Regions from separate parts of the Mesorhizobium sp. G2-6-1 genome, predicted to be linked through region 2. Evidence: riboswitches for the same ligand, from Rfam matches in the RefSeq annotation. Region 2 holds a riboswitch; the other holds the start of a gene.

Region 1 (12,139 bases), 500 kb from region 2:
CATATGACCACCTATGAGAATGTGGCGCTGCCCTTGCGGGTGAGGGGACGAGACGAAGCCAGCTATCGCACCGATGTTGTGGAGTTGCTGAAATGGGTGGGCCTTGGTGAACGCATGCATTTGCTGCCGCCGGTCCTGTCCGGCGGCGAGAAGCAGCGCACCGCAATTGCCCGCGCGCTGATTGAACAGCCGGAAATCCTGCTTGCCGATGAACCAACCGGCAATGTCGATCCGCAACTGGCGCGACGCCTGCTCAGGCTGTTCCTCGAATTGAACCGATTGGGAACGGCTGTCGTGATTGCAACGCATGATCTTGGCTTGATGGAACAGGTCGATGCGCGGCGCCTGATTCTCGCGGAAGGGAGGCTGGACATATATGACTGACCTCACAGAAAATGATCAGCATGATGATGACGAGCGGCACGATCAACGGGTCCCGGAACAAAGGGCTTTGCGCAAGACGGCACCGATCGTGCCGTCGCACAATGTTGCCGGTCGTGCTTTGGTGCTCGTCATCGCCATCATGACTTTCCTGTCCTGCGTCACATTCGGCGCGGTGACACTGGTTCGCGATACCGCTTCAGTTTGGGAAAACCAGATATCGCGCGAAGCGACAATTCAGATAAAGCCGGTTGACGGCCTGGATATGGAGACGGCGTTGGCGACTGCGGCGCAGATCACCTCCGAGTTCCCCGGTGTCGCGGCCACGCGAATCGTTGATCGCGCGGCAACCGCACGTCTTCTTGAACCGTGGCTGGGGTCTGGCCTCGATATCGACCAGTTACCTGTTCCACGGCTCATTGTGGTGACCATCAACGGAGAAATCCTCCGGATTTCGCTGCAATTCGTGCAGCCCTTACACCGAAACTGCCAAGCGCATCGCTGGACGATCATCGGACCTGGGTTGACCGACTGGTGGCAATGGCGCGCACGACCGTGACGATCGGCATCGCAATATTGGCGCTGATGCTGTCTGCAACGGTGATGACGGTGGTATTTGCCACGCGCGGCGCAATGGCGGGGAATGGTCACATCATCGAAGTCCTGCACTTCGTTGGCGCAGAAGCGGGCTTCATTGCGCGGGAGTTTCGCAAGCAATTCCTGGTGACCGGAATGAAAGGCGCAGCCGCAGGCGGCGTGGCTGCAATCGTCGTGTTTATTGTCTTTTCGTGGTGGTCGTCTCGCAATATGGCCACACCGCAGGGCGACCAGGCGGCAGCCTTGTTCGGGAACTTTGCCATCGGCTCCGCTGGCTATCTTGGTGTCGCCTTGATGGTGGTGATTATTGGAGCGCTGACGGCGGCCACGTCACATGCCACCGTCATTGCATATCTAAGCGACATAGAAATTCGTCAAACTGAGTCGCAATAGATGTTGGCGTGCTTGATCACGAACAAAGACAGCCTGCAACGCAATGTGCGACTGGTGGCCACCAAAGTGCATGAATCCGGGTTTACGATGCCATGATGGACGCGAAGAATCCCAGCGGAACGGCGGATATGATGCCGGTCGCGCACGCCTTGGCGAGCGCCCCGCGTGGTATCTGGTCGATACTTCGCATTTCGGCGTTCCTGATGATCGGAGCGGCTACGCTGTTTCTTGGGGGTTTCGGCTGGTTTTCGAGCCATGTCAGTCATTTGGCAACGCCGAGCGACCCTCAGCAGGCCGATGCCATTATCGTATTAACGGGCGGGCAGTCGCGTCTCGACGCCGCAATGGATCTTCTGGAGTCCGGCAAGGGAGCGCGGCTTTTGATCAGCGGCGTGCATCCGGCGGCCAGCCGCCACCAACTGCAATTGGCGACAGGTGGCGACAAGCAATTGTTTTCCTGCTGCGTCGATATCGACAGGGCTGCCCTCGATACGATCGGAAATGCCGAAGAAAGCGCGAAATGGGTCAAGAGCCACGCTTATGGCAGCGTGATTCTGGTGACCAACAACTATCATATGCCGCGCAGCCTGCTCGAGATGAACCGCCTGCTGCACGGCGCGCGGCTTGAGCCATATCCGGTTGTCAATTCAAAACTCGATGACGGCAGTTGGTTGACCAAGCCCGCAGCGTTGCGCGTCATGTTTACCGAATATAACAAATACCTGCTTTCGCTGGTGCGTGGAGTGGTGCCGCTTCGGCCCTTCCATGACAGCGTTTCGGTAGCCCACGCGTCTGTGGCCAGTAATTGAAAGTCGAGTGATTGAAAGTCGAGTAATTGAAAGTCGGGCGCGACCGTTGCCATTTTGCACATGCTTGGTGTAACCACATGGTACCAAACCACCGGGCCATCCTCGAAGATGCTGTATATCCGTTCGCTGGCGTTTAATTTCGTCTTCTATGTCAGCCTGATCGTCCAGATGATCGTCTGGGCACCATTCTATTTCCTGTCACCACGCCATCGCGCATGGTTCGTGCCGAAGTTCTGGTCACGTTCGAGCCTGTGGCTTTACGACAAGATCGCCGATACCAGAAGCGTGATATCCGGGCAGGAAAACCTGCCTGAAGGATCATTCATACTCGCGCCGAAGCATCAGTCATTCTGGGATGCCATCGCGTTTTTCCCGTTCCTCAAAGACCCGCTTTATATCCTCAAGCGCGAACTGACTTGGATCCCGTTTTTCGGTTGGTATGTGATGAAGATGCGCATGATTCCGGTGAACCGGGGCAGCCGGTCGCGGGCGCTGAAGGCCGTGCTTGCCGCGACAAGGGCAGAAATGGCGCGCAACCCGCGCCAGTTGATCATCTATCCCGAAGGAACACGGCGCGCGCCGGGGGACGAGCCGAACTACAAATGGGGCATTGTCGAGCTTTATAGCGAGCTTGGTGTTCCGGTTGTTCCTGTCGCCCATGTTGCGGGCCTTTACTGGCCGCGCCGAAAATTCCTGCGCTTCAGCGGCACGATCAAAGCGCGTTTCCTGAAACCCATTCCGGCGGGCCTTGCCAAGGAAGAATTCATGAAGCGGCTGGTGGATGAAACGGAGGCGGCTTGCGATCAATTGCTGATCGAGGCGGCTCAGGCGCCCAATCCTCCACCATTTCCGCCGAGCGCACTCAAGCGCCTGCGGGAACTGGGCGTTTAGCCGCCCGATGCTCTAACCTGCGCGGGCCGCAACCTGATGTGCTACGGCCTCCAGCCAATGGTCGCGTATGCCAAGCCCCTGCAAATGTTCGATGGTGCTGTAAACATAATCCTCATTGCGCCCGGATTGGCCAGTTGCGCCATGAACGAAGGAGGCGGCGTCAACCTCGCTGAGTGCTCCGGCATATTGCTCGTGACTGCGATCAGCGACATAGGCGACCGTTTCCACGGTTTCGCCTGTCTCCAGACGCGCCGCCAGATGACGCTCAAGATATACGCTGGTGACCTGCTCGCGGGCGCGCAGATATGCGATAACCTCGTCGTGCAGGCTTCCTTCCACGCGAAAGGCGACGCCAACACATGAACCGCCACGGTCGAGGCCGAGAACCAGACCCGGCCGCTGGCGTGTGCCACGATGAATGAAAGAATAGACACAAAGTGAGCGCCGATAGCCGAAAAGGCGGGCCCGGCGCATTTCCAAATGCGCAAAACCGGGCCGCCATATCAGCGAACCATAGCCAAAAACCCAAAAATCGCCCATATCGCCAAGCCAGTGTCGGTGGCAGGCGGTAACAACCACGTGCCGTTCAAATGATCATTCGCCGGATTCTTTCCGTACACCCATGCGTTAACGAGAGCACCAGCATGACGTCAAGTGATGAAGCAAAGTCGAAACGACCCCGCCGCGGCCTGTTGTGGGTTGGTGTTTGCCTTCTGCTATTGTTCGGGGCCTATAGCGCCGGCTGGTTCTACGTCGCGGGCACAATCAGGGATACGGTTGGCACGACGATTGCCGGGCTTAATGCTCAGGGCATAGAGGCAAGCTGCGCCAATCTTCAGGTCAGTGGCTACCCGCTAAGGCTGGCTGTTGACTGCGACAATCTCGCCTATGAGGACGATGCACGAAACACTGCCGCCTCTACCGGTTCGCTGAATGCAACGACGACCATCATCCGCCCTCTCATATCGGATGTAACGCTGTCAGCGCCACTGCGGACGGCTGTTCCGGGCATGGCGCCACTATGGATCGACTGGGATGGCCTGGAGGGTAGCGTCAGCCTGGCCTGGCCGTTGCAACGTGGCATTGCGCTGGCTGCTGACGGCCTGTCGGGACAGACAGACCCAAGCGATGAGAGCGAACCCGTGCAGTTGTTCAGTGCTGCGAAAGCCGAAGGCGATCTGCGGATCGATGGGGCGGACATCACTTACAGCGGGCGCTTCCATGATCTGGAGATCGCAAGCGAGGCCATCGACAATCGCGTCTTGCCGCCCTTCGATGGAAAGATTGGCGCAACATTGAAAAATGGTGTTGCGCTGATGTCAGTTGGAACAGACAGTTTGCGTGGGCAGTCGATCAATATTGCCCGAGCCGAACTTGCGTCGGGAGACGCGCAAATCGCCTTGTCCGGGCCGGTCTCTGTCGATGCCAATGGGATGATCGACGCCGACCTTACCATCAAGCTTGGCAATCCGCAGGCGGTGGCGGCCATACTGGCTCAGGCAATTCCAGAACGGGCCCGCCAGATCAAGCAAGGGTTTGCGGCTCTTGCGCTGCTGGGTGACGCACCGCTGATGCCGCTTAAAATAGTCAAGGGAAAAGCGACATTGGGCTTTATTCCGCTCGGTCAAATCTCGCCGGTCAGATAAGCCGGCATGCAGATGTGAAATCGGATCAGGTCTTTGCCGGGTGATCGACGGCCTGGCGTCCGAAATCAGGTGCATCGGTATCCTGACCTGCCTCGATAATCGAGCGCCGGACAGCACGGGTGCGGGTGAACAGGTCGAACAGCTTGTCGCCATCGCCCCAGCGTACTGCCCTTTGCAGGGAAGAGAGGTCTTCGGAAAACCGGGCCAGCATTTCAAGAATGGCGTCCTTGTTATGCAGGCAGACGTCGCGCCACATTGTAGGGTCGGATGCGGCAAGCCGGGTGAAGTCGCGAAAGCCGGACGCGGAATATTTGATCACTTCCGACTTGGTGACGGCTTCGAGATCGTCCGCGGTGCCCACGATATTGTAAGCGATGATATGCGGCAGATGCGAAACGATGGCCAGCGTCATGTCATGATGAGCGGGGTCCATCGTGTCAATTTCGGCCCCACAGCGGCGCCAGAATGTTGAAAGCTTTTCAAGGGCGGCCGGGTCGGTATCGGGCAATGGCGTAAATATGCACCAACGGTTGTCGAACAGATCGGCAAAGCCCGAATCCGGGCCTGATTTTTCGGTTCCCGCCAATGGGTGACCGGGAATAAAGTGAACGCCGTTCGGCACAAAAGGCTCCATCTGGGCAATAACGGACGCCTTGGTTGAACCGACATCGGTGAGGATTGCGCCTTGCTTGAGGGCTGGCGCTATTTCCTGCGCGACCGCGCCGGATGCCCCGACCGGTACGGAAACAATGACAAGGTCGGCGTCGCGTACGCACTCGCTGGCATCGGTCGAGTAACTATCGCCAAGGCCGAGCTGCTCGGCGCGCGCCAATGTTTCTTCGCTGCGTGTGGAAATCGAAATATGTGTGGCAAGGCCGTCGCGGCGTATGACGCGTGCCAGCGACGAGCCGATCAGGCCGATGCCGACAAGGGCGATTTTCTCAAATAAAGGCTTTTGCATGAGTGTCAGCTTTTCAGAAATTCGGTGAGTGCGGCCACGACACCACGGTTGGCATCTTCGGTGCCGACCGTCATGCGCAACGCGTTGGGAAAGCCATAGCCGGAAACACGGCGCAGGATGAAACCTCGTGCCGACAGATATGCGTCTGCATTGGCGGCAGAGTGTTTTGTTTCGGCAGGGAAATGGATGAGAATGAAGTTGGCCACACTTGGCGTTACCCTGAGACCCAGTTTGTTCAGTTCATCGCTCAGCCACGGTCGCCATATATCATTGTGTACAACCGAGCGTTCTACGTGGCCGGGGTCGCGCATCGATGCCGTTCCGGCAGCGATTGCGGTTGCGGTGACGTTGAAGGGATCGCGCACCCGGTTCAGCGCGTCGATGATGTCGGTGGGTGCGTAGATCCAGCCGATTCTCGCCCCGCCAAGGCCATGTGCTTTGGAGAAAGTGCGGGTCATGACGACGTTTTGTGAGGTAGCTACCAGTGCAGCACCGGCTTCATAGTCGGTTTCATGGACGAATTCCGCATATGCCGCATCGAGAATGAGAACCACATGTCCCGGCAAGTCGGCGTGCAGGCGGCGAACCTCGTCAAACGGGATGTAGGTTCCGGTTGGATTGTTCGGATTGGCAAGAAAGACCATCTTCGTGCGGGGTGTAACCGCTGCAAGAATGGCATCGATGTCTACATATTCGTCCTTTTCCGGCGCAACGATCGGCGTTGCGCCAGCGGCAAGAATGTAGATCTTGTAGGCAAGAAAGCCGTGTTCGGTATAGATCGCCTCGTCACCGGCCCCAAGATAGATGCGTGACATGAGGGCAAGTGCTTCGTCGGAGCCGTTGAAGCACATGAGATTGGCAAGGTTGAGCCCATGTGTATCGGCGATGGCTTGGCGAAGTTGCCGGGCTGAACCATCGGGATAGAATTCCAGCTCTACCGCGGCCTGCCTGGCAGCTTCAATCGCCTTTGGCGAAGGCCCGAGCGGATTTTCGTTCGAGGACAGTTTGTGGAGCTTGACGCCTTGAGGTGCGGCATTTTTGCCCGGAACATAGGCTTCGATGCTATTGATACCGGCGCGAGGTTGCGGGCGTGGCTGATCCTGTGCCGTGGTCATCGTATCATATCCATTGAGGCTGCCAATGTGGAGGATGCAGCGGAAATACAAGGCGCAGCCGCCAATGTCGAGTGCCAAGCAATGCTTGTGCAAGACAGGCAATTGACGAGGCGTGCGCCGGGTTCTAGAAAGAGGTGACCATCGTGGTGATTTGGCCGGTCGGCTTGCAGCCACGTTAAACAACTCGCTAAAGGGCCGTTGCATCCAGTAACCGGCCGCCAATGCAGTGCCGGTTTTTTGTTGTCTGCAACCGGCGGACAGGAGACTAGGATGGCCGCCAGGCGTGCCCGGAAAACCAGGAATGAGGTCGACAATCCATCGAGCCTGGTATTGCAATTCGATGCCGACAAACCCCTGAAGCTGGATGCCGGCGTCATGCTGTCGCCATTCCAGATCGCCTACCAGACCTATGGCGTCCTAAACGCGGCCCGCTCCAATGCCATACTTGTCTGCCATGCGCTGACGGGAGACCAACATGTTGCAAACACCCATCCGGTTACCGGCAAGCCGGGCTGGTGGGAGGTGTTGATCGGGCCGGGAAAAATCATCGATACGGACAGGTTTTTCGTGATTTGCTCCAATGTTGTCGGCGGCTGTCTTGGCTCGACCGGACCGGCTTCCATCAATCCCGCGACGGGCAAGCCTTACGGGCTCGACCTGCCGATTATCACCATTCGCGATATGGTGCGGGCGCAAGCCATGCTGATCGACCATTTCGGTATCGACCGCCTGTTTTGCGTTCTTGGCGGCTCAATGGGCGGCATGCAGGTTCTGGAATGGGCGGCAAGCTATCCCGAGCGTGTCTTTTGCGCGCTTCCGATTGCGACCGGCGCGCGCCATTCCTCGCAAAACATTGCCTTCCACGAGGTTGGCCGCCAAGCCGTCATGGCAGATCCCGAATGGTGCGGCGGCAAATATTTCGAGCAGGACAAGAGCCCGGAGAAAGGGTTGGCGGTGGCGCGCATGGCAGCGCACATCACCTATCTTTCGGAGGCCGCGTTGCATCGCAAATTCGGCCGCAATTTGCAGGACCGCGAGGCACTGACATTCGGCTTTGACGCGGACTTCCAGATCGAGAGCTATTTGCGCCATCAAGGCATGACTTTCGTCGATCGCTTCGATGCCAATTCCTACCTCTATATGACCCGTGCGATGGATTATTTTGACCTTGCCGCCGATCATGGCGGAAAGCTTGCAAGTGCCTTTGTCGGTACTGCGACTCGCTTTTGCCTCGTCTCATTTACGTCGGACTGGCTGTTTCCAACCGAAGAAAGCCGCTCGGTGGTGCATGCGCTTAACGCTGCCGGTGCATCGGTTTCCTTCGTCGAGATCGAGACGGATCGCGGTCACGACGCATTCCTGCTCGACGAGCCGGAGCTGTTTGCCGCAATCGGCGGCTTCATCGCGTCAGCGGCACGCGCAAGGGGCTGGTTGCGTCATGAGTGTCAATCGAGCACCCCGCGTCGACCTCGAAGTCGTTGCAGATTTCATCCCGCCGCGCTCGCGCGTTCTTGACGTCGGTTCCGGCGATGGAGAACTTCTGCAATTTCTGGAGCGTGACAAGCAGATTGACGGGCGCGGGCTGGAATTGTCGCAACATGGCGTCAATGAATGTGTCGGACGCGGCCTTTCGGTCATTCAAGGGGATGCCGACACCGATCTTCAGTTCTATCCCGACGAGGGGTTCGATTTCGTCGTGATGTCGCAGACATTGCAGGCGACCCGTAATCCCAAACTGGTGCTCGACGAATTGCTGCGCATAGGCGAGCACGCCATCGTTTCATTCCCAAATTTCGGCCATTGGCGGGTGCGCTTCTCGCTGTTCTTCAAGGGGCGCATGCCGATCACCAGGGATCTGCCCTATTCCTGGTATGATACGCCCAACATTCACTTTTGCACCATTCGCGACTTCGTCAATTTGTGCGACGAGTTGGGCGCGAAGGTCGAAAAGGCGACGGCACTCGACATCAACGGGCACAAGATTGGCTTCTCCATGCCGTGGTGGTTCTGGAATTTCTTTGGCCAGCAGGCCATATTCCTGCTGAAACGTTAGGCGGGTCGTGGAAATTCCTGCAAATTCCAAACAGCGGCATGAAACTTGCGGAACCGTCGGTGAGGTCTTCCTCACCTTTCTGAAGCTTGGCTTGACCTCGTTTGGCGGGCCGATTGCGCATCTTGGCTATTTCCGCGATGAACTTGTGGTGCGACGCGGCTGGATATCGGAGCAGGGCTATCTTGACCTTGTGGCGCTTTGCCAATTCCTGCCGGGGCCAGCCAGCAGCCAGACGGGATTTGCCCTGGGACTGCTGCGAGCCGGCCCATTGGGCGCATTGGCGGCGTGGACTGCCTTTACGCTGCCATCAGCGCTGGCGCTCATACTGTTTGCCAGTTTTTCCAGTGCGTTCGATGGCGATCTGGGCGGCGGCATTGTGCATGGATTGAAGATTGCGGCCGTCGCCGTCGTTGCACAGGCCGTCTGGAGCATGGGGCGCAATTTCTGCAAGGATCTGACACGTATATTGATCGCTGTGGTAGCGTTTGCGGTGCTGACATTGTGGACGATGCCGGTCCTGCAAATCATGACTATAGGGGCGGGCGCCGTTGCCGGATTGCTGTTTTTTCGCAAGGAAAAATCAGGCGAGACAGCAACGACAGACTTCGCAATATCGCGGCACGCGGGGGTAACAGCACTGTTGATGTTCTTTATGCTTCTGCTGTTCTTGCCGCTCGCCACGAATGCATTTTCCATGCATGGCCTGGCTGTCGCCGACGCGTTCTACAGGGCAGGTGCGCTGGTGTTCGGCGGCGGTCACGTGGTCCTGCCTCTGCTGGAACGTGAGGTCGTGCAGAGCGGCTGGATCGGGAGCAGCGATTTCCTTGCCGGATATGGTGCCGCACAGGCCGTGCCGGGGCCGCTTTTTTCGTTTGCCAGCTATCTGGGTACGCTGCTTCAAACGCCGCCCAATGGAGTGCCAGGAGCAGCGCTGGCGCTGGTTGCGATATTTCTGCCGGGAATGCTGTTGATTGTCGGTGTGCTGCCCTTCTGGTCGCGTTTGCAAACCTACCCTGCAATCAGAGCTGCGATGAGCGGGGCCAATGCTGCTGTCGTTGGCCTGCTTGGCGCTGCACTCTACAATCCTTTGTGGGTGGGAACCATCACAGGTGTGGCAGATGTGCTGATCGCCGCTGGTGCATTTGCTCTGTTGATGATCTGGCGCAGCCCGCCCTGGATCGTGGTGGTGCTATGTGCCGTCGCGGGTGTGGGTCTTGTGGTTTAGAGCACATCGCGTCTAAAGGGATTCATGCAGCGCGCTTTAAGCCATTGTTTTTGTGCATGTCATTGTCTGAAAACCGCTGCACACTTTTGGGGACATGCACTAAGCTTACAGTTGCATATTGGTTTGCGTTCTTTCACCCCCTCTGTCCTGCCGGACATCTCCCCCTCAGGTGGGGAGATCAGCTTTCACATTCGTCTTTCAACAATCACCAGCGTTGCGCAACAAGTGCCATCAATGGAGATTGGCCAATCTCTCCCCTTGAGGGGGAGATGTCCGGCAGGACAGAGGGGGTAATATAGGTCGCGATGGCCGCAGAACCGAATTCGCAACTGTAGTGCTAGAGGGAGGCCGGGGCATGTTCTTCGAAGCGCATGCCGAGGCCGGGTAAGCCTTGCGGGGATAGGACCGGTACGAAGACACGACGCGATGCCCGCTGCGCGACGGGGACACCCTGATACAGCCGCTTTTGCGCTTCAACGACGATAACGCCCGAAAAGATTGGCCACAACCGCCGTCCCATCCGTTCCATTATGGTATGGAAGCGCAGCATGAAGCGCCGGTGAGATGGCGGGAAGAACAATGCGTCGGACCACGCCGCAGGCGTGAAATTAGCCTCGCGCAACAATTCGGTAAGCTGGCTGCGCGAGAACGGGCGCCCGGTGCCGAAAGGTGTGTGTTCAAAACGTGCCCAGACGCCGCGCCTGTTTGGCACCACGATGACCACACGCCCGGCTGGTGACAGGACACGCCAAATCTCGTTCAGGGTTTCGCGCGGGTTTTCTGCATGTTCCAAAGAATGGACCAGCAACATGCGGTCAATCGACGAATCGCCCAATGGCAATTCCTCGTCGAATATGAGAGCGGTTGCCGTTGGACCCACTGTTGGCCACACTACTGCGCCTTGCGTTGCAGGCATGAAGGCGAAGACGCGTTCGGCGCTGGTGCCAAATCGTTCAAGCCAGGGCAAAGCATAGCCAAGCCCCACCAGTCGCTCATTTGGCACGCTCGCCCATATTGACGACAGCGCCATGGTGATGGAGCGTTCGGCAAGACGCCCGAGAGGAGAGGCATAAAACGATCGCAAGTCGACAATGTCGGAATGCATATGAAGCCTGTCATGATCAGGAAGCGAGAACGATGAACGGTAGCCGCGATGCCCCGCGAGTTCAACAACTCCCGGTGCGACAGGATTTCAGGGGTGACAGCGGCAACTGGCCACCCTATGTCTGCAACAGTAACAAGGAGATATTTGCATGGCCATCCAGATCGACCAGTTCATGTGCCGCGAAGACAATTTCGGCGTGCTCATGCATGATAGCTCGAGCGGCGAAACAGCATTGATCGATGCGCCCGAGGAAGCGACCGTCCTTGCGGCAATCGCACGCACCGGCTGGACGCCAACGACGATTTTGACCACGCATCATCATATCGACCATGTCGAGGCAAATCTGGCGCTGAAAGATCGCTTCAAATTGCGCATTGTCGGACCTGAAGCGGAAAAGGCGAAAATCCCCGGCATTGACGATACGGTCGAGCAAGGATCAGTCATTGCCTTTGGTGACGAGATGATCAATGTCATCTTCACACCGGGTCATACGGCTGGTCATGTGACCTACCATCTACCCAAGGCGAACGTCCTTTTTGCCGCCGACACATTGTTCGCGCTGGGCTGCGGAAGATTGCTGGAATGCGCACCGCCGGTGATGTTCGAATCGCTGAAGAAGCTGGTGGTGCTGCCGCCCGAGACGGTGGTCTATTGCGGCCATGAATACACGCTTGCGAATGCCCGTTTTGCGCTGACGATTGATCCCGGCAATAGCCAGCTTCAGGAGCGTGCGAAAAAGATCGAGGCGCTGCGGGCTGACGACAAGGCGACGCTGCCGACGACAATCGGCGAGGAATTGGCGACCAATCCATTCCTGCGTTGGGCCGACCCTGCGATCCGCAAGAATCTGGGCATGGAAAACGCTTCGGATGCGGATGTGTTTGCCGAAATCCGCAAGCGCAAAGACAATTTCTGATCAGGACGCCATATCGATGAATTCGGCGGAAATCATCACGGCGCTTG
Region 2 (12,139 bases):
GCTCAAGGAAAACCTGCGCGATTACGGGCTCGTGATAGCGTTGATTTTGATCATGCTCTTCTTTCAGTATTTCACCAATGGCGTGCTGTTCAAGCCGGTCAATCTGACAAATATCGTCCTGCAAAACAGCTATATCATCATCATGGCCTTGGGCATGTTATTGGTCATCGTGTCCGGTCATATCGACCTGTCGGTCGGCTCTGTATCCGGTTTCATCGGCGCTATCGCCGCTGTGTTGATGGTGCAATATCATATGCACCCCTTCCTGGCAGGTCTGCTTTGCCTGATTGCCGGCGGTATTATCGGGGCGTCTCAGGGGTACTGGATCGCCTATCTCAAAATTCCCTCATTCATCGTTACGCTGGCAGGAATGCTTGTGTTCAAGGGTCTGGCGCTCTGGTTGCTCGGAGGCATGTCCGTTGGACCGTTCCCTCGTGAGTTCCAATTGCTGAGCGCTGGCTTCATACCCGACATCATCGGGCCGATGACAATTGCTGGAACAACGCTGCATTCAACGACTTTGGCCATAGGTATTCTGATCGTCGCAGCCATGCTTTATTTCAGCCTGACAAGCCGGCGCAATCGTGAAAGCCACGGCTACGAGGCAGAACCGTTTGCACTGTTCGTTGTCAAGAATGCTCTCATATCGGCAATCGTGCTTTTCCTGATCTACATGATGGCATCCTACAAGGGTTTGCCCAACGTGCTGATCGTTATGGGTGTCCTGATTGCACTGTTCGTCTTCGTCACCAAGCGGATGACATTCGGGCGGCGCATCTACGCCGTGGGCGGCAATGCAAAGGCTGCATCTTTGTCGGGCATCAAGACCGAGCGGCTGACATTTTATGTGTTCATCATCATGGGCATGCTGGCGGCTCTGGCCGGGCTGATCTTTGCAGCACGCCTGAACACCGCGACACCCAAGGCTGGGTTGGGTTTCGAACTGGATGTCATTGCAGCCGTGTTCATTGGTGGCGCATCGATGGCCGGAGGTGCCGGGCAGGTAGCTGGCGCGGTGATCGGTGCGTTCATCATGGGTGTTATGAACAACGGCATGTCGATCATGGGCGTCAATATTGATTGGCAGCAGGTCATTAAAGGACTGGTGCTACTGGGAGCCGTCGTTTTCGACGTCTACAACAAGAACAAAAGCTAGAGAGCGGCTTCGAGTGGCGCTGTGCGAATTTCAGATTCGATAAGGACACCAGGTAAGCCCTGCAGGCAGAACGATTGGGATTTTGACCCAGTTGTGCAGGCCGTCCCACGCCGCGATGGCAACAGTTCAGGTCTCTTTCGGGGAGACATGAAAAGGTAGGAAACATGCTGATTTCCCAAGTTCTTGACGATGCCGACATCATCAAGGTTGTCGCCCGTACCAATGGCAAGGTGCGTGTCATCAACAATGCGCGCAGTGTCTACTCGCTTGCCATGGAATCGGCACGAACCGGTACGGGCTTGGAAACACTGATCGAGCGCAAGGGTTTTGGCGAAGCCATCGATCTGGAGGCTGCGATCAAGAAAGATCGCATCCTGTCTCCGATCAACCATCCAGACCCGGCACACCTTCATCTGACAGGCACGGGGCTTACCCATCTCGGTTCCGCAGCCACACGCGATGCCATGCATAAAACCATAGACGCTGCTGGCGAGGATCAACTCACCGATTCCATGAAAATGTTTCGCATGGGGCTGAAAGGCGGCAAGCCGGTTGCGGGTCAATCCGGGGTACAGCCAGAATGGTTCTACAAGGGTAATGGCACAATGGTTGTGGCACCTGGCTCCGCCCTTGTGTCACCGGAGTTTGCCGAGGATGCAGGCGAGGAACCAGAGATCGCAGGCATTTACGTGATAGGCGACGATGGAGTGCCTTTTCGTGTGGGGTTTGCCCTGTCGAATGAGTTTTCAGATCATGTCACCGAGCGTGCAAATTACCTATGGCTTGCCCACTCCAAGTTGCGAAACGCATCGTTCGGCCCTGAAATCCTCATCGGAGATTTGCCTGCCGATATCCATGGCATGTCACGCATCATCCGTGCGGACAAAACGCTATGGGAAAAGCCATTTCTGTCTGGCGAAGTGAACATGTCGCACAGCATCGCCAACCTTGAGCATCATCATTTCAAATATTCAGCGTTTCGCCAGCCAGGTGACGTGCACGTCCATATGTTTGGAACAGCGACGCTTTCATTCGCGGATGGCATTGGCACGCAAGCAGGCGATGTGTTTGAGATCGAAGCAAGTGAGTTCGGGCTACCTCTGCGCAATCGGCTGGAAATAGCCACGCCGACGAAAGTAATCGTCAAGGCGCTTTAACCCGCACCTTGCACATAATTCGTCATCAAAGGGCTTCCATGCGAGTGCGCACCTTCAACGCGCGGCGCGAAAATGTTTGGAAAGCTTCAGGCCCTGAGCCTGATAATTGGAACCCAGATCTGTGCCGTAAAGCGCCTTCGGGCGTTTCAACATATGTTCATAGATGAGGCGTCCGACGATCTGACCATGGTCGAGGATGAACGGCACTTCGTGGCTGCGGACTTCCAGAACCGCCCGGCTACCAGTGCCGCCCGCTGCCGAATGGCCAAAGCCGGGATCGAAGAAACCAGCATAGTGAACACGAAATTCGCCGACCAGAGGATCGAATGGTGTCATTTCGGCAGCATGCAGTGGTGGCACATGCACGGCTTCCTGACTTGCTAGAATGTAAAATTCATCTGGATCGAGAACGAGTTCGCCGGCACCGCGCCTGTAAAGCGGCTCCCAGAAATCCAGGACGTCCTGCGCTGCACGCTTATCGACATCGACGAGGCCGGTATGGTGTTTGCCACGATAACCGATGAGTCCGGTTTCATCACCGATCAGGTCGATTGAAAGTGCGATGCCATTGCCCGAAATATTGGGGGGCTCGGTTGCGACCAGCATTTCATTTCGATGTAGTTCATGCAGTTCGCTTTCCGACAACACCGCCTTGCCGGTACGAAACCTGATCTGCGACAGGCGCGATCCGGTGCGCGCAATAATCGGGAACGTGCGTGGGCTGACTTCGAGGAAAAGCGGGCCTTTGTAGCCTGCCGCGATCTTGTCGAACTCATGGCCATGATCGGTCATGACGCGCGTGAAAATATCGAGCCGCCCGGTTGAGCTCTTGGGATTGGCGGAAGCCGAAATGGCATCCGGCAGCGCGAGGCTTTCCAGGAGCGGAACGATGTAAACGCACCCTGTCTCCAGCACCGCCCCGGCACTGAGGTCTATTTCATGCAGCTGGAGCCGTTCAAGCTTGTCTGCAACAGTGTGGTGTGGCCCCGGCAGGAAACTTGCACGCACGCGCCAGGCCTTGTCACCCAATCTAAGATCGAGGCTTGCCGGCTGGATTTGATCGTCATCCAGTGCGCGCGACGACTTGAGCGCACCGGATTGGAACAGCGCGGCGATGTCCTGATCTGGAAGAATTCCTGTATGGCGCAAAAGTCGGCTCCAATGCCCTGCATCAATCTCTTAATAGGCCGGGCAATTGACGCAAGCCGAAGCGAGGTCTAAAGGAACTTTATCCCGTGGTGATTTGGCCGGTCGGCTTGCAGCCACGTTAAACAAGTCGCTAAAGGGCCGTCTGGCTACAAGCCTTTTGGACCGGTTGCGATTTCGCGGCCGGTTTTTTGTATTGAGGACTGAGCGATGACAACAGGTAACAAACGCAATTGGAAGCCGGAGACCGCGCTTATCCATGCCGGAACACAGCGATCGCAATTCGGCGAGATGTCCGAAGCTCTGTTTCTCACTCAGGGTTACGTCTACAAGAGCGCCGAAGCGGCCGAAGCCCGGTTCAAAGGTGAGGAACCCGGCTTCATCTATTCCCGTTACGCCAACCCTACCGTCGACATGTTCGAAAAGCGCATGTGTGCGCTTGAAGGTGCCGAAGATGCGCGTGCCACCGCGTCAGGCATGGCGGCTGTCGCAGCGGCTATTCTTTGCAGCCTGAAAGCAGGCGATCATATTGTCGCGGCGCGCGCCCTGTTCGGTTCCTGCCGTTGGATCATCGATACGCTGGCGCCCCGCTACGGCATACAAGCGACATTGGTCGATGGCACCGACATCAGGAATTGGGAACAGGCGGTGCGCCCCGACACCAGACTCTTTTTCCTTGAAAGCCCGACCAACCCGACCTTGGAAGTCATCGATATTGCGGCTGTGGCGGCACTCGCAAACTCGATCGGAGCGCGCGTCGTCGTCGACAATGTATTCGCCACGCCATTGCAACAGAGGCCATTGGAGCTTGGCGCGCATGTGGTGGTCTATTCCGCCACCAAGCACATTGATGGGCAGGGGCGGTGTCTGGGCGGTATCGTCTTGTCCGACAAGGCATGGATCGACGAAAATTTGCATGACTATTTTCGCCATACCGGTCCGAGCCTTTCGCCATTCAACGCATGGACACTTCTGAAGGGGTTGGAAACGTTGCCGATCCGCGTTGCGCAACAGATGCGATCGGCGAGCCGCATTGCCGATTTTCTTGCTGAGCGTCCTGAGATTGATCGCCTGGTCTATCCCGGTCGCGACGACCACCCGCAGGCCGAGATCATCAAAAAACAGATGAGCGGGGGTTCGACACTGATTTGCCTCGACGTCAAGGGAGGCAAGGAGGCTGCTTTTGCCTTTCAAAATGCGCTGGAGATCGTACTCATTTCGAACAATCTCGGTGACGCCAAGAGCCTGATTACCCATCCTGGAACGACAACTCATAAAAACCTGAGCGAAGAAGCCCGCGCCGAACTCGGCATCGGGCCGGGAACATTGCGCCTTTCAATCGGGCTGGAACATGTCGACGATCTCATGGGAGATATCGAACATGCGCTGGCGCGTGCAAAAACCAGCTGATGCGGCCGGATTGAATGGCAGAGGCTGTTTACCTTCATCCTCATCTTGCTCTAGACAAGTTTACGGTGAAACATTCGCGACCGATGAATAGCGGCGGCGAAAGCCACAAGACGGTTGACCAACCGATGCTCTAATCCTCGAACTGAGGAGCACGATATGTATAGCGCCATCACACGCAATATCGAGGTGCGGGTCAGGCCATTTTATCTGGAGGACCAGTCCGATCCGTTGGAAAACCATTATGTCTGGGGTTATCAGGTGACTATCGACAACCAGTCGGAAGAGGTTGTCCAGCTTTTGTCTCGTTACTGGCATATTACCGACGGCACGGGTCGCATTGAAGAAGTGCGAGGCGATGGTGTCGTTGGCGACCAGCCCGAGCTCAATCCTGGCGACAGCTACCAGTACACATCCGGTTGTCCACTCTCGACCCCGTCAGGCATCATGGTCGGCACCTATACGATGCGTACCGCGCAAAACGAGACTTTCGACATCGGCATCCCGGCATTTTCGCTCGATCTGCCCGGAGTTAAGCGCACCGTGAACTGATGGCGCCTGCCCGGCATGGAAAAGTTATTTCAGATATGCATGAAGCGCGCCTGTGGCGGGCGTGCTTCACACATCAGCTATCCGGGCAAAACTCCGCGGGATCGAAGCTGTAAGCCTTCGAGCAGAATTCGCAGGCAACGCTAATCTTGCCGTCTTGCGTACTATCCTTGATCTCTTCGGCGGAAAAACCGCTGAGGATACCTCGGATTTTTTCTACCGAACACGAACATCTGTCAGCGACCTCGACATTGCCAAATACCCGCACGCCATGTTCGTGAAATAGTCGATAAAGCAAGCGTTCGGAGCCCACGGTCGGATCGACCAATTCCGTTGTTTCGACAGTTGCCAGAAGCGCCAACACTTCCTGCCATGCATTGTCGACCATGCCGGGGTTGGTTTCGTTCACGTCTCCATCGCCGCCGGGAATATCCGGCAAACGCATGCGTTCAGGAGATTCCGGCAAGAACTGCGCCAACAGACCCCCGGCGCGCCACTGCTCGCCACTGCCGGGCACAACCAGCTTGGCCACAGACAGACGCAAATCAGTCGGAATCTGCTCCGACTGGCGAAAATAGACACGTGCCGCCTCTTCCAGCGATATATCATCTAGCTGGACAATACCCTGATATCGCTGGGTATATTCGCCCTGATCAATGGTCAGGGCAAGCACCCCGGAGCCGAGCAAGATTTCGGAAGAGCACTCGCCAACGGCTGTCAGCGCCTCCAACCGGTCTGCGTCATAGCGGGCATAGGCACGCAATGAATGCGGCGTTGAAAAATCCGCAATCAGCATTTCCACCGGCCCGTCGGTACGGGTTTGAAAGATGAACTTGCCTTCAAATTTCAATGACGTGCCGAGTAGCACAGTCAACACACATGCTTCAGCCAACAAGCGCGCTACCGGCTCGGGATAGGCATGGCGAGCCAGGATCGCATCGAGCATCGGCCCAAGCTGTACCGCGCGCCCACGCACATCGAGCGCACCGACCTCGAACGGTACGACACAATCGTCTCCGGCATGCCCAAATTCGCCGAGCTTGGGTTCGCTGTCAGTCATCTGCATCGGTTCCAACATGACACTTCTCCAACCGCAGGCCAGACCTTTGATTGGGCATGGCAGGCTACGCTACGTCTCTTGGTGATGTGGCAGAGATAGGTGCGACCTTTCCAGGCTTCAAGCGTGCGGCTTCGGGCACCGCATTCAAGCCAGCGGATTTCGAGCGTCAGGTCCCCAAGCACCAGGCGAGTACGGCCTTTTGCGCATGCAGCCGGTTTTCGGCTTCGTCAAAGACGACCGAGTGTGATCCGTCAATCACATCATCTGTTACTTCTTCGCCACGATGCGCGGGAAGACAGTGCATGAACAATGCATCGGGATTGGCTTTCGCCATCAATGCGGCATTTACCTGATAGGGTGAGAAAATATTGTGGCCGCGCGCGCGGTGTTCCTGCCCCATCGACACCCAACTGTCGGTGACCACGCAATCGGCGCCCGTCACGGCCTCTTCCGCCGTTGCTGCAAAGGTAATATTGCCGCCATTGTTGCGCGACCAGTCGACGAAATTCTGTGCGGGTTCACTTCCCTTTGGTACAGCAACATTGAGGTTGAACTGAAAACGCGCCGCCGCTTCCATCAGCGAATGCAAGACATTGTTGCCGTCACCGCTCCACGCAATGGTCTTGCCGGTGACCGGGCCGCGATGTTCTTCAAACGTCAGGATGTCGGCCATGATCTGGCAGGGGTGCGTGTCGTCCGTAAGACCGTTGATAACTGGAATGGTGGCGCTTTGCGTCAATTCAAGCAGCCGGTCATGCGAGGTCGTACGGATCATGATCGCATCGACATAGCGCGACAGGACCTTTGCGGTGTCGGCGATGGTTTCCGACCGGCCAAGTTGCATCTCGGTGCCCGTCAGCATGACCGTTTCACCGCCAAGTTGGCGCATGCCGACATCGAAAGACACGCGCGTACGCGTCGACGGTTTGTCGAATATCATCGCCAGAACCTTGCCTTCCAGAGGCTTGGAACGCACGCCGGCTTTCAGGCGTTCCTTGCGCGCCGCTGCATCACCTATCATGGTCCGCAAATCGCCGGCGGAAATGGCGGAAAGATCAGTGAAGTGACGAAGGCTCATCAATAGTTTCCCGATTATTTTGCCGCGACGACGGTCGAGGAAAGACTTTTCGCGGCGGCGTGTATGCGCGCAAGTGCTTCATGGATATCTGCATCGGAAACGGTTAATGGCGGCAACAGGCGAATGACGTTTTCTCCGGCAGGCACGGCCAGGAATTTCTGATCGCGCAACGCCGCGTTGACGGCAGAATTTGACGCAACGCATTTCAGGCCGAGCATGAGGCCCATTCCTCTTATATTTTCGATCACCTCGGGAAATTCGTCGGCAATTGCGGCAAGCCCCTGCTTCATCAAAAGTGCCTTGTGCTGCACACCCTCCAGAAAACCATCGGCCATCACCACATCGAGAACAGCGTTGCCAACCGCCATAGCCAGCGGGTTGCCACCAAATGTGGTGCCGTGAACACCTGCGGTCATGCCGCGTGCGGCCTCATCAGTTGCAAGACACGCACCCATCGGGAAACCACCGCCTATGCCCTTGGCGATCGCCATGAGATCGGGAGTAATGCCAGACCATTCATGCGCAAAGAGCTTGCCGGTCCGGCCAATACCGCATTGTACCTCGTCAAATATCAAGAGCAGGCCGTGCTTGTCGCAAAGTTGGCGCAGGCGTTTCAAAGACTGCGCGGAAACGGTGCGGATGCCGCCTTCGCCCTGCACCGGTTCGATCAGAATGGCGGCGGTTTCTGCGGTAATCGCCTTTTCAGCCGCATCCATATCGTCGAAAGCAACCTGATCGAAGCCTTCGACCTTGGGGCCGTAACCTTCCAGATATTTCTCCTGGCCGCCGGCTGCAATGGTTGCCAGTGTTCGGCCATGGAAAGCGCCTTCAAAGGTGATGGTGCGATACCGCTCAGGATGGCCGGTGACATAGTGATAGCGCCGCGCCGTCTTGATGGCGCATTCGAGTGCTTCGGCGCCGGAATTGGTGAAGAAAACCTTGTCGGCGAACGTCGCATCGACCAGTCTTTGACCGAGACGGCGTTGGCCGGGAATCTCGTAAAGATTGGATACATGCCAAAGCTTTGACGCCTGTTCGGTCAATGCCGCGACGAGATGCGGATGTCCGTGACCAAGCGAATTCACAGCGATGCCCGCCGCGAAATCCAGATATCGCTCGCCCTTGTCGGTAACCAGCCATGTGCCCTCCCCATGATCGAAGGCCAGGGTGCGCGCGTGAAAGTCTCGTAAAGCGCCGAACCGCTCATTATATGCGTCTCCGGAACCGGAAAATCAAAAAGCCGCCCAAGCGGCGGCTCCAGCGGCTTATCATGTTTTTTGGCCATAGTGTCAACGGAAACGTGGTTTTTGGTGCAGGATATGATGTGCGCCAATGCGGCATGCGCATCAGTTATCCGGCAAGTTGGGGAAAACCTGTAAAACCGATTCGAGTTGTGCCCGAGACTCTTGTCATGGAGTCAAGCTGTGGGGTAACTATAGCCAAGAAATATCTAGATTTCGTGCGGCGGATCTAATCACCCAGGCATATATGGTGCCCACTCGGCGTGAGCCGGGACGGGTGAGGATTCACGGACAGCACGTTCCAAAGGAGTGCAGTCTCATGAATTGGACTGACGAACGCGTCGAGCTTTTAAAGAAATTGTGGGCGGAGGGTCTGAGCGCCAGCCAGATCGCGGCACAGCTTGGTGGCGTCAGCCGCAATGCCGTGATCGGCAAGGTGCATCGCTTGAAATTGTCGGGCAGGGGTCGCTCAACCGCGGGGCCTGCGCGACAGAAGAAAGCCACGCAAGGCGCAGGTGCCATGAAGTCCGTGTCTCGCTCTGCAAGTACGCCGCGCCATGTCACCGCGTCGGTCGGCGCAACCGCATTACAAACGCAGTTCGACGTGGAACCGGTGGCTCGCCAATATCTTCGCCCGGTCGAGGATGTGGTTGTTCCGATCTCGCGCCATTTGCATTTGATCGAACTGACCGAGCGGACCTGCAAATGGCCGAACGGCGACCCGTTGTCGGAGGACTTTCACTTCTGCGGCAATGACTCTGCCGAGAATGGCCCGTATTGCGCCTATCATTCAAAGTTGGCGTTCCAGCCGGCCTCGGAACGTCGCCGCAGCCGTTGATCCGGTAAAGACTTGCTCAATTGCAGGAAAAAGAACCCGGAATTCAGGGGTTCGGCTTCAAAGCCATCCGTTCTTGCGGAATCGCCAGTATAGAAATATGCAGATGAAGGCGATTGTGGTCAGCGCGACAGGATAACCATATTCCATTTTCAGTTCAGGCATGTCCTTGAAATTCATGCCATAGATTCCTGCGAAAGCCGTCGGCACCGCCAATATGGCTGCCCAGGATGCAAGCTTCTTCGATACCGCTGTTTCCTGGCTTTGCCCGACCAGAAGACTGGTCTCGAAGGCAAATGCCAGCACCTCACGCAGGCTGTCGATTTTTTCCTGCACCGTTCGGATATGATCAGTAACATCCCGAAATAATGTATGCATGCTTTCATGAATCTGTGGAAGGTCGGGACTGGTTAGCCTGCGGCAAACTTCAACCAGGGGTAACGCTGCATTGCGCAGCCGCAACAGGTCGCGGCGCAACAGATACAGGCGCTCAATGTCGGTTGCGTTCATCGGCTTGAGGAGAACTTTATCCTCAATCGCCTCAACTTCGTCCTCGATCTGTTCAAGCACCGGCATGTAATTATCGACGATAAAGTCGAGGATGGCATAGAGAACGAAATCCTCGCCCTTTGCCAATGAATGCGGGCAGCTTTCCCAATGCTGACGAACCACATTGTAGGACGTCGAGGGGCCATGTCGTACGCTGACAATATAGCCCTTCCCTACAAATATATGCGTCTCGCCAAAGGTTACGCGCCCCTCCACCAGTTGCGCGGTACGAGCGACGATGAACAAGGCATCGCCATATTGCTCGACCTTGGGGCGTTGATGGGGATGCTCTGCATCTTCGATTGCCAGGTCATGCAACTGGAACTGGGCCTGAACCCGCAACAGGAGATTGCGGTCGGGTTCAAGAAGACCAATCCACACGACATGGCCGTCTTTCTTTGCCCATTCACCTGCCTGCTCTATGGATATGTCGGCAACACGAACGCCGGACGTGTAGACGCTTGAAGCGACAATTGCCGATGATGGCGACGTTGGGGTGAATTCTTGAACATATTCCATCACGATCTCCGAAGGTAATACCAATCATCGTGGGGAGCGGACACTGGGGTACCGGACCCGAATGTTGGCATCGGCTTCAAAAACAACGAGATGGAAGTGCGCTGCGCCTCCCGCTGCGCGACACTCGCTCCGATGCGGTAAATGCCTATCTCGACACCTGCGCGGCCGGCAGCACGACACTGTCGGTCTTGTCGCCCTTGGGCCGGTCGGCAGGCATCTGGTCGCCTGTCACGATGTAGAAAATCGTTTCCGCAATATTGGTCGCATGGTCGCCGATGCGTTCGATATTTTTGGCGCAAAACAGAAGATGCGTGCACGGTGTAATATTGCGAGGATCTTCCATCATATAGGTCAGAAGTTCGCGAAACAGCGACGTATACATGGCGTCGATCTGGTCATCGCGATCGCGCACGAAGCCGATTTTGTCGATCTGACGGGAAGCGTAAACGTCGAGAACTTCCTTCAATTGTGTCAGCGCAAGATTTGACAAGGCTTCAATTCCGCGAAAAAGACTGGTTGGCTGATGGGCTCCGCTAACCGACATAACGCGCTTGGCAACATTCTTGGCCAGATCGCCAACCCGCTCAAGGTCGGCGCTGATGCGGATAGCTCCGACAATTTCCCGTAAATCTGTGGCCATAGGCTGGCGTTTGGCAATGATCACGATTGCTTTGTCGTCGATCTCACGCTGCCCCTCGTCGAGAACAGCATCGTCACCGATGACTTTTTGTGCGAGGCCGGAGTCCGCAGTGACGAGCGCGATGATGGCTTGATCGATCATGCGCTCGGCATGCCCGCCCATCGCCGCTATGCGCCGCGACAGATATTTCAGTTCTTCGTCATATGCGCTGACAATGTGCACGGACTGCATGAGTGAAAAGTCTCCTGGCACCTACGATTCGGCCTAATGAATCTCAGCCAATACGCTGGCTGCATGACAGTTACACGAATGGTTGCGTGAGAATATCGCGTTCCTTCAGCCAATTCCAGAGTGCTGACTTATTTCGTTGGCAAATGAACCGTGAAGGCCGCGCCTTTACCGATTTCGGATATTATGGTCAACCGGGCGTGGTGACGGGTAAGGATATGCTTGACGATAGATAGCCCAAGGCCCGTGCCCTTGTGGGTGCGGCTTGTCTCGACGTCTACCCGATAGAAACGCTCGGTGACGCGTGGAATGTGTTCTTCAGGAATACCTGGTCCAAAATCGCGGATCGTTACGTCAATTCCCGGTTCTGCGCGATCATCCCCATGTGCAATCGAAACCACCACACGCTCGCCCGATTGCCCGTATTTGCAGGCGTTTTCCAGCAGATTTTCGAATACCTGAAACAGTTCGTCCCGGTCACCTGGGATGTCCGGCAGATGGTCTGCGAAATCACGCTCGACAGTCACGCCATTGTCCTTGGCCAGAGGCGCCAGCGAAGCGATGACGCTATCGG

What was found. Region 2 has a riboswitch for S-adenosylmethionine ahead of AC0L7S_RS06830 (O-succinylhomoserine sulfhydrylase). Riboswitches for the same ligand answer to the same signal wherever they lie in the genome.
Region 1: another riboswitch for S-adenosylmethionine. It lies ahead of metX (homoserine O-acetyltransferase MetX); the one in region 2 lies ahead of AC0L7S_RS06830 (O-succinylhomoserine sulfhydrylase).

Annotation. Positions count from the first base shown of each region.
Region 1 covers NZ_CM147896.1:1,928,885-1,941,023, forward strand. Annotated here, with positions in the region: gene ftsE (cell division ATP-binding protein FtsE) at 1-384, shown strand, start outside; partial or broken gene AC0L7S_RS09285 (cell division protein FtsX) at 377-1,371, shown strand; gene AC0L7S_RS09290 (YdcF family protein) at 1,500-2,180, shown strand; gene AC0L7S_RS09295 (lysophospholipid acyltransferase family protein) at 2,289-3,071, shown strand; gene AC0L7S_RS09300 (gamma-glutamylcyclotransferase) at 3,084-3,611, opposite strand; gene AC0L7S_RS09305 (DUF2125 domain-containing protein) at 3,716-4,717, shown strand; gene AC0L7S_RS09310 (prephenate/arogenate dehydrogenase family protein) at 4,743-5,678, opposite strand; gene AC0L7S_RS09315 (pyridoxal phosphate-dependent aminotransferase) at 5,684-6,793, opposite strand; SAM riboswitch at 6,927-7,004, shown strand; partial or broken gene metX (homoserine O-acetyltransferase MetX) at 7,064-8,221, shown strand; gene metW (methionine biosynthesis protein MetW) at 8,232-8,846, shown strand; gene chrA (chromate efflux transporter) at 8,860-10,071, shown strand; gene AC0L7S_RS09335 (class I SAM-dependent methyltransferase) at 10,409-11,176, opposite strand; gene gloB (hydroxyacylglutathione hydrolase) at 11,325-12,092, shown strand; gene AC0L7S_RS09345 (cupin domain-containing protein) at 12,109-12,139, shown strand, end outside.
Region 2 covers NZ_CM147896.1:1,431,578-1,443,716, reverse strand. Annotated here, with positions in the region: gene mmsB (multiple monosaccharide ABC transporter permease) at 1-1,156, shown strand, start outside; gene araD1 (AraD1 family protein) at 1,321-2,313, shown strand; gene AC0L7S_RS06835 (2'-deoxycytidine 5'-triphosphate deaminase) at 2,368-3,462, opposite strand; SAM riboswitch at 3,539-3,616, shown strand; gene AC0L7S_RS06830 (O-succinylhomoserine sulfhydrylase) at 3,670-4,869, shown strand; gene apaG (Co2+/Mg2+ efflux protein ApaG) at 5,026-5,418, shown strand; gene AC0L7S_RS06820 (Hsp33 family molecular chaperone) at 5,492-6,493, opposite strand; gene argF (ornithine carbamoyltransferase) at 6,642-7,553, opposite strand; partial or broken gene AC0L7S_RS06810 (acetylornithine transaminase) at 7,568-8,760, opposite strand; gene AC0L7S_RS06805 (GcrA family cell cycle regulator) at 9,114-9,632, shown strand; gene AC0L7S_RS06800 (magnesium and cobalt transport protein CorA) at 9,690-10,697, opposite strand; gene phoU (phosphate signaling complex protein PhoU) at 10,843-11,568, opposite strand; gene AC0L7S_RS06790 (ATP-binding protein) at 11,697-12,139, opposite strand, start outside.